Regions from separate parts of the Eubacterium sp. CAG:156 genome, predicted to be linked through region 2. Evidence: riboswitches for the same ligand, from Rfam matches in the RefSeq annotation. Region 2 holds a riboswitch; the other holds the start of a gene.
What was found. Region 2 has a riboswitch for cyclic di-GMP ahead of ABMA45_RS03740 (hypothetical protein). Riboswitches for the same ligand answer to the same signal wherever they lie in the genome.
Positions count from the first base shown of each region.

Region 1: it holds a riboswitch for cyclic di-GMP, as region 2 does, so the genes downstream of both, ABMA45_RS09585 (polymer-forming cytoskeletal protein) here and ABMA45_RS03740 (hypothetical protein) in region 2, are expected to answer to the same signal.

Region 1 is NZ_FR878187.1:4,749-9,192, reverse strand. Features, by position in the region: gene ABMA45_RS09585 (polymer-forming cytoskeletal protein) at 85-1,755, opposite strand; cyclic di-GMP riboswitch class I at 1,833-1,918, opposite strand; gene ABMA45_RS09580 (1-deoxy-D-xylulose-5-phosphate synthase) at 2,066-3,823, opposite strand; gene ABMA45_RS09575 (MerR family transcriptional regulator) at 4,096-4,444, shown strand, end outside.
Region 2 is NZ_FR878147.1:22,968-27,411, forward strand. Features, by position in the region: gene ABMA45_RS03730 (SGNH/GDSL hydrolase family protein) at 1-743, shown strand, start outside; gene ABMA45_RS03735 (iron-containing alcohol dehydrogenase family protein) at 857-1,915, shown strand; cyclic di-GMP riboswitch class I at 2,026-2,101, shown strand; gene ABMA45_RS03740 (hypothetical protein) at 2,205-2,558, shown strand; gene ABMA45_RS03745 (phosphoribosylaminoimidazolecarboxamide formyltransferase) at 2,743-3,918, opposite strand; gene ABMA45_RS03750 (IMP cyclohydrolase) at 3,940-4,444, opposite strand, start outside.

The sequences.
Region 1 (4,444 bases), on a different contig from region 2:
AATCTGTGGCAGTGAATTTATTAACATTTTTATGTAAAATTTCACTATTTATTAACTTATCTCTATACTTATTGGTACTAATTATTAATATTCCCAATAATAATCCTTATAACAGATTGTTTTATCATCTGCTGTTTCAATAAATACATCAGCGCTATCAATCTGGCTATATGCCTTATAAGCATCACATGTAATTGTTGAACCTAATGGAAGGTTAACTGATAAACTTTCTAACGGTGTGTTTACTACACTATTAATTCCTGTCTGTTTATTATAATTACCCTTCTTAAAATAAAATCTATATGCCATAAAGCAATTGTTTGTATCTGTTCTTAATACTTTATCACCTTTCGCAATTGTAAATGTACGGCTTGCTGCATCATAAGTGTTCTTCTTTGCTGTAGAACTTACAACTGCTGTATACACAACTGTTCCTGCAATACCATTTCCATTGTCATCATATGTATCGTTGTCCCAGTTATTTGAACACATCTGGAATTTAACTTCTTTATCAAGTTCCATTTTGAAACTGCTCTTATTGTTCAATACAGTTCCATCCTGTAATCTGATTGACATTTTTAAAGGTACTATTACAGATACTTCTACTGATTCTTTATCTGAATCATCACCTTTATTATCATTTCCTGAATCAGGCTTTGTTGTATCTGAAGGTTTTGTTGTTTCTGAAGGTTTTGTTGTTTCTTCCGGTTTAGTCACTTCTTCTTTTTTAGTTGTTTCTTCTTTTCCGTCTTCTGTCTTTCCATTTTCTGTATCAAGATTTCCTACTACCTTTTCAACCTCTGAAGGTAATCCATTAGTAGCTTTATATGAAACAACTGCTCCACCTGAAATATTTAATGTATCTGTTATTAACTGTCCGTAAATCTTTGTACTTCCTGTTAATACTGTTTTTGAGTCAGGTGCATAAATCTTACCTGTTATAGAACTATCGCCACTAAATTCAAGATTTCCACTTGTATATACATTTCCTGCAAATATTCCATTTACCTGTGTATACTTTGTAGCATTCATTGCAATTGTGTTGGCATTTACTTCTTTAAAATTATTGTATCCTGCATTTTTTCCTGTAAATACAACTGTAAGCTTGCTACTGTCTCCGCCTGCATTAAATGAACCCGGATTTCCACCTGATAATTCATCTACATATAAAACTACGTATCCGTCACCGCTTACTTTAACTTCACCACCAACGTTTAAATGTTTAACTCTGACAACTGTTGTCTGATTTTTATCTGCATGAATTTCAAATGTCTGTCCATTGTAAAATGATACAGTATCTAAATATGCATTATCAGTTAAATCAAATCTGTTTGTCTGCCATCCAATGTAAACACTCTGTGTACCGTCTTTGTATTCTGAAGTAGATTTTTTAAAATATTCTGAATTTTCATCAGGATAATTATTTGTATTGAATAATCCTGAATATAATTCCTTGCCCATTTCACTAACTTCAATTGGAATATATCCCTGTGCGGGTTCATCTACTTTAACCTCCGGTGCTACATGTGCAGTTCCTGTAACATGCTTTGTTGCACTGTTTGAATACTTAAAAGTACCATTGTTAATTACAATATCTCCAATTATCTGTCCGCTTCCTGAAAAATTTGCTCCGTTTTTTGCAAGTACCCCATATTCATTTGTGTTTTCTTTTGCCAAAACCCCTATTGGCATTACCACATTAAATACCATCGTCATGACTGTAGCCATAGCTACCATTTTCTTTACTCTTTTCATTGCATCCTCCTTCCAATTTTATCGCAGCCTTTTATACACGTATTTACGTATAAAAAAAACTGCAACTCCTTAAAAAGAATTGCAGCCAGACGACCATTGCAAATGTTGCTTTAGGCTCATAGCTTTGTGCCCTATTTTTTCAAATAGTTTACCCTCGTCATTTGTAATATATGTCTTTATTTTATAAATTTTTATTTTATATGTCAACCCAAATAAAACTATTTTTTATATTTTCAAGCTATAAAATAGGAATTTCTAATTTTCCAAGCTGATTTATAAAAATATTTTTAGTTTTTTCCCGGCATTTATTTTATTTCATTAACGCCATCACATCTTCAACAATCTGTTCTTTTGTCAAATGATTTTCTTTAAGAACTTCATTTACATCATATCTGTCTAAGAATTCTTTTTTCAATCCAAAATTTATTACTTTCATATCTGTTGGTCCATAGAATCTTGAAATTTTTTCACCGAATCCTCCGTCTAAAATTCCATCCTCTATTGTGATTACAACATCATGCTCTTTCTTTAACTCTTCAAGTAATTCACTATCGATTCCTGTTATATAATATGGATTAATTAAAGTTGCCTGCGTATCTAATTTATCAGATAAATCATCTACAACTTCTTTTCCTAACTGATAGAATGTTCCTAAAGCAATAACTGCAACCCTGCTTCCTTTTTCAGTTACTTCATATTTATTTAATTTAGAGAAATCTTTTGTTACTTCTTTACCGTCAGATATCATTTCTCCACCCGGCAATCTTATTGCTACAGGATGTTCATTCTGCTCTATACTCCAATCAAGCATTGCAATATATTCTTCTTTTGTCGTAGGTGCCATGTAAACAAGGTTAGGAATATTTGCCATCATTGGAATATCATATAATCCTAAATGTGTTACGTCATTCATTCCAAATACACTTCCCCAGAATGTAACTATTGTTGCAGGTGCATTATTAATACACAAATCCTGTGATAACTGGTCATATGTTCTTTGTACAAATGTGCTATATACACCATATACCGGCTTTCCACCATTTGAAGCAATTCCTGCTGCCATTGCAACTGCTGTCTCCTCTGCAATTCCTACATCAACAAATTGTTTTCCTGCTTCTTTTCGCTTGTCCTCTGTAAATCCCATAACAGTTGGTGTTGCAGAAGTAATTGCAACTACTGATTTGTCTTCTTTCATTTTCTTTAACAAATAATCACAAGTTACACTTGAATAATCTTCTCCACCTTCAGCATACAATGATTTTCCTGTCTTTATGTCAAACGGTCCACTGTAATGCCACTGTTCTTTATGCTGTTCAGCAGGTGCATATCCTTTTCCTTTTAATGTATTAATATGAACAACTACCGGCTTACTACTGTCTTTTACTTTATTAAATGCATCGATAAGGCTTGCTACATCATTTCCTTCATTTACATAAACATAATCAAGTCCCATTGCCTTAAATAAATTGCATTCTGCCTGTCCATTTGTTTCACGAAGAAGTTTTAAATTGCCATACAAACCACCATGGTTTTCTGCAATTGACATATCATTGTCATTTACAACAATTATAAGATTTCCTTCTAATTCTACAGCATAATCAAATCCTTCTAATGCTTCACCACCACTTAATGAGCCATCTCCTATTACAGCAATAACATTTCCTTTTTCACCATTTAAATCTCTTGCTTTTGCCAAACCACAGGCAAGACTTACTGATGTTGATGTATGTCCTATGATGAAATGATCATGCTCGCTTTCATGAGGATTACTGTATCCTGAAACATCATCATAATGTTCTTCATAAAGATATGCATCCTTTCTTCCTGTAAGCATTTTATGTGGGTATGTCTGATGTGAAACATCATAAACTATTTTATCTTTTGGTGAGTCAAATACATAATGAAGAGCAATTGTTGCTTCTACCATTCCAAAATTAGGTCCAAAATGACCACCATGAATGCTGGCTCTCTTTAATAATGCAGTTCTCATTTCCTCTGCTAATGAGGTCATCTCCTTAACTGTTAATTTCTTAACATCTTCCGGTCCGTTAATCTTTTCTAAATACATTTCAAAGTCCTCCATTAATATTTTTTAATACAGCGTTTACAAACTCATAACCGTATATTGTGTATTCTAAACCATAAACCTAACTTTAGGTCAATATTTATTTTTTCATAAACTTATATGAACCAATTTACGAAAAATATAATATAATGAAGTCAGATTAATGATTTTATTGTATTACAACTTAAATATATAAATTTATAATACGAAGAAAGGAAAATGAAATGTTCTCCTTCAATTGAATTTAACAGGAAATCATTTTATGGTGGTTAATTATGGATACAAATTATTACAATATTGGCGAAGTTTCTAAAATGTTTAATCTTCCAATCTCTACTTTGCATTATTATGATAGAGAAGGGTTATTTCCTAACCTTAACCGTTCAGAATCAGGTGCAAGAAGATTTGATGACGGGACTGTTGAAACATTACGCCTTATTGAATGTTTGAAAAAAACAGGAATGGAAATTAAAGACATCAAGGAATTTATGATGTGGTGTCAGCAGGGACCTGCCACCTATGGAAAGCGTAAGGAAATGTTTGCAAAACAGAAGGAGACTGTTGAAGCTGAAATTGAGCATTTAAAGAAGGTTCTTGATATGATTAATTTTAAATGCTGGTATT
Region 2 (4,444 bases):
GTGGAACTTATAGTCTTCTTACATCAACAACTACCAGAAATTACGTGGATACAAATACAGTAGGCGGTCAAAAATACTACTATAAAGTGCAGGCTATAAGAACAGTTGCCGGAAGCATGGGAGAAAGCAGTCTTTCAAAGGCTAAATATGTAAAGGCTGCAACTAAAGATTTAAGTATTGTAGTTGCAGGAGAATGCTATGTTGAAGGAATTGAACTTTGGGCAAAGAATCAGTATCCAAAGGGAACACATTTTATAAGTAGTGTAGGTGTAAGTAGTTCAGGATTTATAAATGCAAAGAAATTTAAAGTTAATGGAAAAAGTGCTACAGGTATAGAAAAAGTTGCATCATATAATCCTGACAGAGTATATTTTTTAATAGGAATGAATGAATCAGGTACTGACAATACAACTCCTACAATCAACAATTTTAAAACAATGATAAATAAACTTAAAAAGAAAAATAAAAATGTACAGATAGTCCTTCTTCCAATAGCACCAACGGGCAAAAGAAGTACTGCAAATGTGCCAAAGAAATCACAGCGTTTGAAATTTAATAAAGCGTACTCAGATTTGGCAGCAGCAACAGATAATGTATATTATTATGATTACACAGGTTTGTTTGATGATGGAAAAGGATATTTGAAATCATCATGTGATGGCGGTGACGGATGCCATTGGACATCAACAGCAACAATTAATTTTTCAAAGAGCCTGATGGATTGGTCAAAGAATAATTTATAGAAAATATAAAATTTATTATGCCGGGAAATATTTGAAATCATTACATATTGGATAGGTTTTAGATTAATGTTCCCGGCATAAATAATATTAAGTTAATCAAAGGAGTCACAATAATGGGTGGAAGTCATATAGCAATACCTACAATTTTGAAAGTAGGAAAAGGAACATTAGAAAATCTTGGAACTTATATTAAGTCAAGTGGGATGTCTAATGCCGTAATATATTTTGGAAATGATCTAATAGACATGTTTGGTGAAACAGTAATGAAGTCACTTAAAGATGCAGGAGTCAATGTGCTTGGCTACAGAGAAATGGATTCAATTAAAATAGAAGAATTGATAGGGATTGCATTTGATATTGATTCTAAAGCACAGGTTGTAGTAGGTATTGGTGGTGGTAAAGTTATTGACGGTGCAAAATATGCCGCATATCTTAGAAAATTACCATTTATAAGCGTGCCTACTTCAGCATCCAGTGATGGCTTTTCAAGTGCTAGTGCATCACTTCTTGTTAATGGAAGACGTACATCGGTTCCGGCAAGAATGGCATATGGAATTGTTGCTGACACACAGATAATAAAAAGTGCTCCTGAAAAATTTATTTATTCAGGAATTGGAGATATGGTATCAAAAATTACGGCACTTTATGACTGGGTGTATGAAGACCAAAAAGGTTATACAGAGTTAAATGATTTTGCAATGATGATTGCAAAAAAGGCTGTAAATAGTTTTGTAAGAACACCGTTTGAAAGTATTAAAGATGATTTGTTCTTAAAAGAGTTGTTAGACTCGCTTGCAATGAGTGGAATCGCAAATGAAATTGCAGGAGGAAGTGCACCTACAAGTGGAAGTGAACATTTGATTTCACATGCTCTTGATAAAATGCTTCCTGTACCACAATTACACGGAGTCCAGGTTGGCATTGCAACTTATCTAATGAGCGTTGTTCAGAATCACAGATATAAGAGAGTAAATACAATATTTACCGATACGGGATTTTGGAATTTTGTTGAGAAATTAGACTTGGATATCAAAGACTATGAAAAGGCAATAGATATGGCACCTTCAATAAAGCCTCACAGACATACTTATTTACATGAAAAAGAATATAGAGATTTGGCAAAGAAGGTATTATATGAAGATGAAAGATTGAAAAAGGTATTTCATATTTAAAGAAATTTTTATAGTAAACGTGAATTTGTATAGACAAATTCACGAAAACTGTAAACAAATTGTAAATCGCATTGTATATATCAAAAAAAGCGATATACTATAAATATAGTAAATATATTTAGCAAAGCAGGTGAAAACCTGTGACGCAAAGCTATAGGGCCTTTAAAATGGCAGCCAGTTGCACTTTATTAGTCTTGGTGTGCTGTGCCCAAGACTTTTTTTGTACAACAGTCTAGCTTTATTCGTAAAAAGCAAAGTATATTGAACATCTTATTCTAAAGGAGGAAAAATGAATAAAGAGTTGTTAACACAAGCGGGAATTGATGTTAACGATGGAATAAGAAGATTTAATGACAAGGAGGATTTGTATGAAAGATTTTTGTTTACATTCCCAAAGGATGTAAACTACGACATAATGTGTGAAGCAATTAGCAAAGGAGACGCAGAACAGGCTTTTCAGGCAGCGAATGCATTGAAGGGGATTACAGGTAACTTAAGTTTAAACCAGTTGTATAATCATATTATTCCATTAGTCGATTCTCTAAAGAAAAGAAGAATGGAGAAGGTAAATGAACTTCTTGAGGTGGTTTCAGTGGATTATGACAAAGTTATTAAAGCGTTATCTACTAATGATAAAAAATAAAAAGTGGACAGGTCATCTTATCTTTATATTTTTTATTGAACAAAGAAATCCGGCAGACGGTTAAGTGCTGCCGGGTTTCTTTGCTTTTATATATTTATTTAGTTGAAATGATTTATTCAAATTACAAAATTTTATAATTAAATAATAGTAATCTGTCATTAAATTTCATTACAGAAATAATATTTTAGTGATGGAATAAACGGATTCCTGTAAAGCTCATTACCATGTCATGTCTGTTACAAGCATCGATAACATCCTGATCACGAATTGAACCACCAGGCTGTGCAACATATTTAACACCGCTCTTAGCAGCTCTTTCGATATTGTCATCGAATGGGAAGAATGCATCAGAACCAAGTGTAATATCTGAAGCCTGAGCTAACCATGCCTGTTTCTCTTCTTTTGTAAATACAGGAGGTTTTTCTGTGAAAATACTTTCCCATTTGCCATCTGCAAGAACGTCCATATAATCTTCACCAATGTAAAGGTCTATTGCATTATCTCTGTTAGCACGTTTCATACCTTCAATAAATGGAAGGTTAAGTACCTGTGGAGCCTGACGAAGTAACCAGTTGTCAGCTTTCTGTCCTGCTAATCTTACACAGTGAATTCTTGACTGCTGTCCTGCACCTACGCCGATAGCCTGACCGTTCTTAACGAAACATACTGAGTTAGACTGAGTATATTTTAATGTAATCATAGCAATTGCCATATCAATTTTAGCGTTTTCAGGAAGGTCTTTGTTTTCAGTAACAATATTGTCAAAGAAATGTTCATCAATATTTAAATCGTTACGTCCCTGTTCAAATGTAACACCAAATACTTCTTTGTGTTCAATTGGAGCAGGTTCATAATTAGGGTCAATCTGAATAATCGCGTAACTTCCTTTTTTCTTTCCTTTTAACATTTCTAAAGCTTCAGGTTCATAACCCGGAGCGATAATTCCATCTGAGAATTCTCTCTTAATGATTGCTGCTGTAGAAACATCACAAACATCAGAAAGAGCAATGAAGTCACCATATGAAGACATTCTATCAGCACCTCTGGCTCTTGCATAAGCGCTGGCAAGTGGTGATAATTCTCCTAAATCATCAACCCAGTAAATCTTTGATTCGATTTCACTTAAAGGAAGACCAACAGCAGCTCCGGCAGGTGATACATGCTTAAAAGAAGTAGCAGCAGGAAGTCCTGTAGCTTTCTTTAATTCTCTAACTAACTGCCAACCATTGAAAGCATCAAGGAAATTGATGTATCCCGGTTTTCCGTTAAGAACTTCGATAGGAAGTTCACCTTCATTCATAAATATTCTTGATGGCTTCTGATTTGGATTACAACCATATTTTAATTCTAATTCTTTCATTATAAATCTCCAATCTTTAAATTATTTATTCTTGTTAATAATCTTAGTTTCGTATTTCCCTGTTTCAATATCGATATATCTTACAAATAAAGAAACTTTGTTATCTTTATTTAAATTGTTCCAAAGCATATCTGTGAATTCGTTCATATCATCTTTAATTGAAACAAGCTTTGGTTCACCTTCAAAACTTGGAAGCGGATTTCCATCATGCATATATGTATGAATAAAGTGACCTTCTCCATTTACAGGATTTTCATATGTAAATGTGTATCTGTTGCATGCATCAGGGTTACCGTTGTTGCTCTTTAAAATAGACATTGCATAGTTATAAGAACCGTCTGCAACCTGCATAATTCCTGAAATTCTAGGAGTATAGTTAGGACCGTCAGGTTCAAATTCTCTTGTTCTTAATGACTGTTCAAAAGTCTGACCTTTATCCATTAATTCGTAAACAGTATCTGTCTGGTCGCCATTTGTAACAATTGTTTTGTTGCCAAGAACACGAACAGGAGCATAGATAATAAGA